DNA from 2 places in the Streptomyces sp. NPDC103540 genome. Region 1 is predicted to be linked to the other one. Evidence: riboswitches for the same ligand, from Rfam matches in the RefSeq annotation. Region 1 holds a riboswitch; the other holds the start of a gene.
What was found. A riboswitch is a leader RNA that binds a small molecule or an ion and turns the genes downstream of it on or off. The one in region 1 is predicted to bind cobalamin.

Region 1 (4,107 bases):
GCTCCTCGTAGGCGCCGGCGTCGATCCGCCCCGCCCGCAGGTCGGCGCGCGCGGTGCGCAGCTCGTTCGTCTGCGGGAAGGATCCGATGGTCGTCGTCGGCAGCAGCGGGAGGCCCAGGTGGGCGCGCTGGGCCGCGCTCCGCAGCGCGTACGGCTGGGAGCGGCGGCCGTCGGCGTCGGTGACGGCCGCGGTGCGGGCGCGCACGGCGGGGTCGTGGGTCAGGGCGGAGCCGGCCCGGGAGGCCAGGTCGGCCCGGTTGGCCGCGAGTTCGGCGGCGATGGAGTCCGTGCCCCGGTCGAGGCCGCGTGCCAGGACGGTGATCTCCCGCGTCTTCTGGCGGGCGAAGGCGAGCCAGCGGGCGATCTGCGGGTCGATCTGGCGTTCGGCGGCGGCGTCCAGCGGGACGTGCAGGAGGGAGCAGGACGCGGCGACGTCCACCCGCCCGGCGAGCCCGAGCAGGGTGCCGAGGGTGGCCAGGGACCTCTCGTAGTCGTTGATCCAGATGTTGCGGCCGTTGACGACGCCGGCCACCAGGCGCTTGCCCGGCAGTCCGCCGGCCGCCGCGAGGTCGTCGAGGTTGGCGGCGCCCGACTCGGTGAAGTCCAGGGCCAGGCCCTCGATCGGCGCCTTGGCCAGGACGGGCAGGGCGTCGCCGAGCCGCCCGAAGTACGAGGCGACCAGCAACTTCGGGCGCTCTTCGGCGCCGCCGAGGTCGCGGTAGGCGCGGGCGGCGGCGTTCAGTTCGGCCGGGGTGCGGTCCTGGACGAGCGCCGGCTCGTCCAGCTGGACCCATTCGGCGCCGGCGCCGCGCAGGTCGGCCAGGACCTCGGCGTAGACGGGCAGCAGCCGGTCGAGGAGGGTGATCGGCTGGAAGTCGTCGGCCACGCCGGGTGCGGGCTTGGCCAGCAGCAGGTAGGTGACGGGGCCGACGAGGACCGGGCGGGCGGTGTGGCCGAGGGCGAGGGCCTCGCGCAGCTCGGCGACCTGCTTGGCGGAGTCGGCGGTGAAGACGGTGTCGGGGCCGAGCTCGGGCACCAGGTAGTGGTAGTTCGAGTCGAACCACTTGGTCATTTCGAGCGGGGCGACGTCCTGCGTGCCCCGGGCCATCGCGAAGTACCCGTCGAGGGCGTCGGCCTCGACGGCCGCGCGGTGCCGCGCGGGGACGGCGCCGACCATGACGCTGGTGTCCAGGACGTGGTCGTAGTACGAGAAGTCCCCGGAGGGCACCTCGTGGACACCGGCCTCGGCCAACTGCCGCCAGTTCGAGCGGCGCAGTTCGCGGGCGGTCTCCCCGAGGGCCTCGGCGGTGACGCGGCCCTTCCAGTAGCCCTCGACGGCCTTCTTCAGTTCCCGGTCCTGCCCCTGGCGGGGGTAGCCGTACACGGTGGCGCGTGTCGCCTCGGCTGCGGGCCTGTCTGTCACGGAACTCTCCTTCGCGAGATGTGTCCACAACATCCCGGACGACGGGACGCGGACGCGAAGGGACGACAGGACGCGCGGACCACGCCGCGGGGAAACACACCGCACGTGCCGCTCGTCGTGTACGCCGACCCGCCCACGAGGTCACCGGGATGTCCGCCCGCGGAATACGTCCGCGTGCGGGCAACGGGCAGGTCTTCGGACTCGCGGGCACGCCTGCCGGTCTCCCGGCGGGCACCTACTGGCCGTCGCTTCCCAGGACCGTTGTCCGGTCCCAGTGCGTATGACGGCGGTCGTTCCCGCTCACCGCTGCGGGGCAGTCCCGGATTCCCACCGGGTTCCCTCTTACGACGCATCCCGCCTGGCGGACGGGGCGAACCAGCTGCCCGGTCAGAGTACGGTCCGCCGTGCGCGCACGCGGCGCGCGTCTCGCCATGCGGACGGTGAGATGAGACACGGCCCCGGCATCCCGGTGCCGCGGCCGCCGTCCCGCCGCCCGTGCGGGCGGGGCGGCACGCGGACGGGGCGGGCAGCGGCACCACCCGCTGCCCGCCCCCGCACCGCGGCGCGCCGGACCCTCGGCCGGCGGCCCCGCGCCGGGCCCCTCAGCCCGGCCGTCCGGGCTCCTCGACCCGGTCGTACACGTGGAACCCGCGGCCGGTCTTGCGACCGAGCAGCCCCGCCTCCACCATCCGCGACAGCAGCGGCGGCGGTGCGTACAGGGGTTCCTTGAACTCGGCGTGGAGCGACTCGGCGATGGCGGCGACCGTGTCCAGTCCGATCAGGTCCGCGAGCTTCAGCGGACCCATGGGATGGGCGCAGCCCAGCTCCATGCCGAGGTCGACGTCCGAGGCACTGGCGTGGCCCGACTCCGTCATCCGGATCGCGGCCAACAGGTAGGGGACCAAGAGGGCGTTGACGACGAAGCCCGCACGGTCCCGGGAGTGGATCACCGTCTTGCCCAGGGTCCGCGTCGCGAAGTCCGTCACGGCCGTGACGGTGTCCGGCGCGGTGTGCAGGGTCGTCACGACCTCCACGAGCGGCAGGACCGGCACGGGGTTGAAGAAGTGCAGGCCGACGACGCGGTCGGCGCGACCGGCGGTGGCCATGCCGAGGCGCATCACGGGGATCGACGAGGTGTTCGTGGCGAGGACCGCCCGCGGATCCTCGACGACCTTGTCGAGCGCGGCGAACACCCCCGCCTTCGCCCCGGCGTCCTCGGGGACGGCCTCGACGACCAACTGCCGGTCCGCGAGATCGCCGAGGTCAGCGACGGCCGTGACCCGTTCGAGCGCCGACTCGGCGGAGATCCGGTCGAGCCCGCCCCGCTGCACCGCCCGTTCGAGGGAGACGGCGATCCGCTCCCGGGCGGCGCGGGCCGCGACCGCGTCCACCTCGCACAGCACGGTGTCGAGCCCGGCCCGCGCGCAGACCTCGGCGATGCCCGCGCCCATCCGTCCGCCGCCGACGACGCCCACGCGCCGCACGTCCCCGCTCACGCCCGACGCTCCGCGAGCCGCACGAGGTGGCGGCTGTAGGCCCCGGGCGTGAAGAACAGCGGCAGTTCGCAGGCCAGCGCCGTCCGCTCGAACAGCTCCCGGACCTCGTCCAACGCCGCCCACGGGTACTGGGCGCCCAACGCCGTGAGTTCCTCCTCCAGCAGGCGCAGCACCGTCTCGCGGTCGACGACCCGGTGGCGCAGCCACTGCCAGACCTGGACGCGGGCGATCTCGGCGGTGGCGGCGTCCTCCATCAGCCCGTCGAGGGCGACGGCCCCCCGACCGCGCAGCCAGGCGTCGAAGTACCGCAGCGCGACGGCGATGTTGGTGCGTACGCCGATCTCGGTCGGCGGCCCGCCGATCCGTCGTACGCAGAGCAGGTCGGAGACCGTCACCCGTACGTCCTCACGGGTGCGGTCGAGCTGGTGCGGCCGGTCGCCGAGCACCCCGTCGAACACCTCGCGGCACACGGGCACCAGAGCGGGGTGGGCCACCCACGAGCCGTCGAAGCCGTCCTCGGCCTCCCGCTCCTTGTCCAGGCGGACCTTGGCGAGCGCCGCCTCGTGGGCCGCCGGGTCCTTGGCCGGCACCTGCGCGGCCATGCCGCCGATGGCGTGCGCGCCCCGCTTGTGGCAGGTCGCCACGAGCAGCTCGGTGTACGCCCGCATGAAGGGGGCGGTCATGGTCACCCGGGCCCGGTCGGGCAGCAGGAAGTCGGTGCGGTGGCCGAAGGTCTTGATCAGGCTGAACAGGTAGTCCCAGCGGCCCGCGTTGAGGCCGGAGGAGTGCTCGCGCAGTTCGTGGAGGATCTCCTCCATCTCGAACGCGGCGGTGATCGTCTCGATGAGGACGGTGGCCCGGATCGTGCCCCGGGGGATGCCCAGCAGCTCCTGCGCGAGGAGGAACACGTCGTTCCACAGGCGGGCCTCGTAGCGGTTCTCCAGCTTGGGGAGGTAGAAGTACGGGCCGTGGCCGGCGTCGATCTGGCGCCGCGCGCAGTGGAAGAAGTAGAGGCCGAAGTCGACGAGCGGGGCGGGCACGGGGCGGCCGTCGAAGGACAGGTGTTCCTCGTCCAGGTGCCAGCCACGCGGCCGGACGACGATGGTGGCGAGCCGTTCGGGGTCGGCGAGGCGGTACTCCCGACCGTCCTCGGAGGTGAAGTCGATCCGTCGCTCGATCGCGTCGAGG
Region 2 (4,107 bases), on a different contig from region 1:
CTTCTCCGTCGACACGATAAAGAACGTCAGCGGTGGCGGATCCGCCTACTGGAGCATCTCCGTCAACGGCGCCCCCACCCCGGTCGGCGGCTGCCAGTTCAAGATCAACGCGGGTGACGAGGTCGCCTTCACCTGGACGTCCTTCTAGTCCTCGCCCCTCGGACACGCACGACGTGTCCGACTGCCTTCCGATCGCCCGTCGGGCCTGCTCGGCGCGCTGGTTCCAGCGCGCCGAGCAGGCCCTTCGTCGACTGCCGGCGAGCGGTCAGGCGCCCCACCGCAGGGCGATGGTGTCGCCCACGTTGATGACCTTGTCGCGGGCGGCGCCGGCGAAGGAGGAGCCGTCCACGCTCACCTTCCACGTGTTGGAGCCGCTGTTGGTCTTGCCGTTGATCGCCGTGACGGCCCCGGTGCCGGACGACGGCGTGACGCCGGTGACGCAACCGGACGGAGCGGCGGAGGTGACCGCCGCGTTGAGGACGTCACCGAGGGTGGTGGTCGCAGCGGTCGGGGTGAAGGACACCGAGCAGACCTTGAGGCCGCCCGCGCCGTCGTCGATCGTCACCGCCAGCTTCGTCGCCGTCCCCGCGGTGAAGGTGGATTGGGCGACCCACTGCGGGGCTCCGGGGGTGACCGGGACGGGCGGGGCGGTGGTGAAGCCGCCGCCCGCGACCGCGCGCAGCGCGTCGATGGAGGCGTACGCGGTCGGGGTGGTGTCGGACGGCTTGTACTTGAAGCCGCCGGCGGGGTTGTACTGGTTGGCGATGAGGAAGTCGATCGGGGTCTTGCCGCTGCCGGTGAGGAAGTCGCCGGTCTGCGGGTTGAAGCCGCAGGCGTTCAACCCGGCCACGCCCCAGCCGTTGGAGCTGGTGTTGACCCCGTAGAGGGAGTTGAAGGCGCCGCTGCCGGAGACGAGGGTGCTCTTGAGGAAGTTCTTCGCCTGGACGACGTCGGTGTCGGTGTTGGGGACGCCGGAGGCGCACAGGGCGGCCATGGCGGCGCCGGTCATGTCGACGTCGCTCGCCGAGTTCAGGACGGTGGGATTGCCCTCGGCCTTGTTGAAGGTCCACCCGCCGTCCACGTGCTGGTTGGCCCGGATGCGGGTGACCATGGAGTCCGTCAGCGCCTGCGGCACCCGCTTCGCGCCGCCCTGGGTCTTGGCGCCACCCAGCGCGAGGGCGGCGAAGACCGTGCCGTTGAAGTTCCCGGACGGGCCGAAGTAACCGGCCTCGGCGGTCTGCCAGTAGGAGTAGATGTTGGCTATCAGGTTGCGGGAGGCCGAGACGCGGGCCGGATCGATGCCGGCAGCGTACGCGTTGAGGGCGCCGCGCTCGTAGTCGGTGACCACCGGGGAGGCCTGCGGCCAGCCCGCCGTCGACAGCAGGTTGCGGTAGACGGTGCGGGCGTTCTTGGTGGTGTCGCCGCCCGGGTAGACGTCGGCGACGGCCGTGCCGGTGGCCGCGAAGGCCGTGAACGCCCACTCGTTGGACAGTCCCGCGCCCGCGTACGAACCGTCGGCGGCCTGGAGGGACTTGAGGTATGCCACACCGTTCGTCTTGGACGTGGCGATCTGGGCGGGCGAGGAGGTGGCGAAGGCGGGCAGCGCGGTGAGGACGAGCGCGCCCAGCGCGGCGGGCACCGCCAGGGTGAGACGGCGGGAGGAGGTGCGGGTACGGGTACGGGACATGGCCTGCTCCTGGAATGGGGGACGCCGACCAGGCCGTGGCTCGGGCGGGCGGGCGGCCCGGAGCTCGGCGGCGGCCGTCCGATCGCGTGGTACGGCTTGTGATGTGCCTCGCCGCATGGGCATTCGGGCTCGGGACGGCCCCCTGCCGTCCCACACCGCTGCGCGTCAGCCCCGGATTCGCGCCGGGTTCCCCCATGTGGCAGCCCAGGACGCTACCCGAGTGATCAAGGGTCCGCCAGCCGCCGTACCCGGCACGGGCAGGAGCGGCCGACGGTGTGTCACATGAGACGCAGACCACCTTGACGCTGTCTTTATCCGCGTGTTCCACTCCGACTGATAAGCACTCAGCTCCAGGGGAAGCCGGTCGAAATCCGGCGCTGACCCGCAACCGTAGGCCCGGCACCGTCCGGGCGAGTCGGAATGCCTGGAGCCAGGTTTTTGCAGCGAGAGACGCCGTCGCGGACTACGGCGTGGTTCGAACGGCTTCCCTTCCCCGTGTACCCCACGGGCCGCGGAGGCCCTTTTCGCCACGCACTGGTCCGCCCGGCCGACACGAGGGGCCGTGGTGGGGACCGCACAGCAATCAGAGCGACACCTGGGGAGCACGGGGCTGTTGTCGCTCATGTCAGCGGCGCTGCTGACCTTGGCCGCCGCGAGCGCCGCCTTCGTGGGCGGCACGGGGCCCGCCACGGCCGACCCGATCGAGCGGTGCACCGCCACCACCGGCGCGATCGTCGCCGTGGACTTCGCCCCGTTCGGCGGCAGGGTGGAGAAGGGCTGCGACACCACTCCCACCACCGGCTACGAGCTGCTCCAGACGGCCGGCTTCAGCATGACGGGCACCGTGCACGACGGTCCCGCCTTCCTCTGCCGCATCGGCAAGGGCACGGGTACGCAGTACCCCACGCCGGAAAGGGAAGCCTGCGTCCTGACCCCGCAGGCCACCGCCTACTGGTCGTACTGGACGGCCTCGCCGGGGCAGCGCAAGTGGTCCTACAGCCAGCTGGGAGCCATGGCCCGCAAGCCCAAGCCCGGCGACGTCGAGGCCTGGGTCTACGGCGGCACCGACGTCGGCGGCGGCACGAAGGGGCAGCCGTCCTTCACCCCCGACGACGTACGCGGCTACACCACCCCCGACCCGACCGTCCCGACGGCCCCGCCCAAGGTGCCCGCCGGCCGGATCGACGTCCCCGCCGCCACGCGCTGGGTCACCGGGACGCTCAAGGAAGGCGACCGCGTCGTCGACGAGGGCTCCACCACCCCGAACCACCTCCTCACCACCGAGGCCGTCTTCGCCCTCGTGGCGGCGGACCGCAAGAGCCCCGTGGCCAGGAAGATCGCCGATTTCCTCGACACGCCCGCGCAGACCGACGCGTACGCCTACCCGGCCGGCAAGGACGCGATCCCGGACGCCACCGCGGCGGCCCGGCTCGCGCTGGTCGCGGAGGCCACCGGCAAGGATCCTCGCGCGTTCGGCGGGCACGACCTGCTCGGCGACCTCGTGAAGTACGCCTGCCCCCGCGACATCGGGGACGGCGAGAGGGTCGAAGGCTGCTTCACCAAGGGCGACTTCCGTACCACCGGTCAGGCCGACGCCCAGGCCATGGCCGTCATCGCCCTGGTCAACGCCGGTGTGACGCCGCCGGCCGGCTCGGTGGCCCGACTGGCGGCCCTCCAGTGCGAGGACGGCGGGTTCACCAGCATCCTCATCCGGCCCGGAAGCCCGGGATGCGAGAGCGAGGCCGGCGCCACCGGTCTGCTCACCCTGGCCCTGGAGCGGGGCGGCGGCCACGAGGCGGTGCTCCAGAAGGCCCGCAACTACCTGAAGCGGTCGCAGCTGCCCACCGGCGCCTGGCCCGCCGTCTACTACGAGACGACCGGCAACCCGACCGCCACCGCCTGGGCCGCCCAGGCGCTGCGCGCCCTCGGGGACGAGAGGTTCGCGGACGCCGGCGTCTCCTGGCTGGCCAAGCGGCAGTTGGCGACGGGCGGATTCGGGTTCGGCGAGGACGACACCGAGCCCAGGCTGTACCCCACCGCGACCGCCGCCCTCGCGGGCGCCGGCAGCGATCTCGCCGCCGTGACCGCCAAGCCGGCCACACCGCCGACCACTCCGCCGGCGGGCGAGGGGCCCGACGCGAGGAAGGGCGTCGCCTACCTGACCGCCCCTTCCCAACTGGTCCAGGGCCGCTTCTACGAGAGCGAGCCCGGCACCGGCTTCGCCGACTACGGGATGACCATCGACGGCGCCTACTCCCTCGCCGCCACCGGCGGGGACAACGCCGCCCTGCGCCGCATCGTCGACTTCATGGACAAGGGCGGCAAGGACGGCAGGAAGCGCGGCATCCACGACTGGACCCTCATCGGCACGAAGTACGCGAGCGGCGGCTCCATCGGCAAGACGGCCATTCTCGCCCAGG

Region 2: another riboswitch for cobalamin. It lies ahead of ACZ6ZI_RS22495 (prenyltransferase/squalene oxidase repeat-containing protein); the one in region 1 lies ahead of metE (5-methyltetrahydropteroyltriglutamate--homocysteine S-methyltransferase).

What each region holds. Positions count from the first base shown of each region.
Region 1 is NZ_JBVJMA010000002.1:230,108-234,214, reverse strand. It holds gene metE (5-methyltetrahydropteroyltriglutamate--homocysteine S-methyltransferase) at 1-1,423, opposite strand, end outside; cobalamin riboswitch at 1,593-1,818, opposite strand; gene ACZ6ZI_RS05665 (3-hydroxybutyryl-CoA dehydrogenase) at 2,026-2,919, opposite strand; gene aceB (malate synthase A) at 2,916-4,107, opposite strand, start outside.
Region 2 is NZ_JBVJMA010000009.1:98,698-102,804, forward strand. It holds gene ACZ6ZI_RS22490 (DUF4430 domain-containing protein) at 1-148, shown strand, start outside; gene ACZ6ZI_RS22495 (prenyltransferase/squalene oxidase repeat-containing protein) at 266-1,687, opposite strand; cobalamin riboswitch at 1,788-1,916, opposite strand; gene ACZ6ZI_RS22500 (prenyltransferase/squalene oxidase repeat-containing protein) at 2,310-4,107, shown strand, end outside.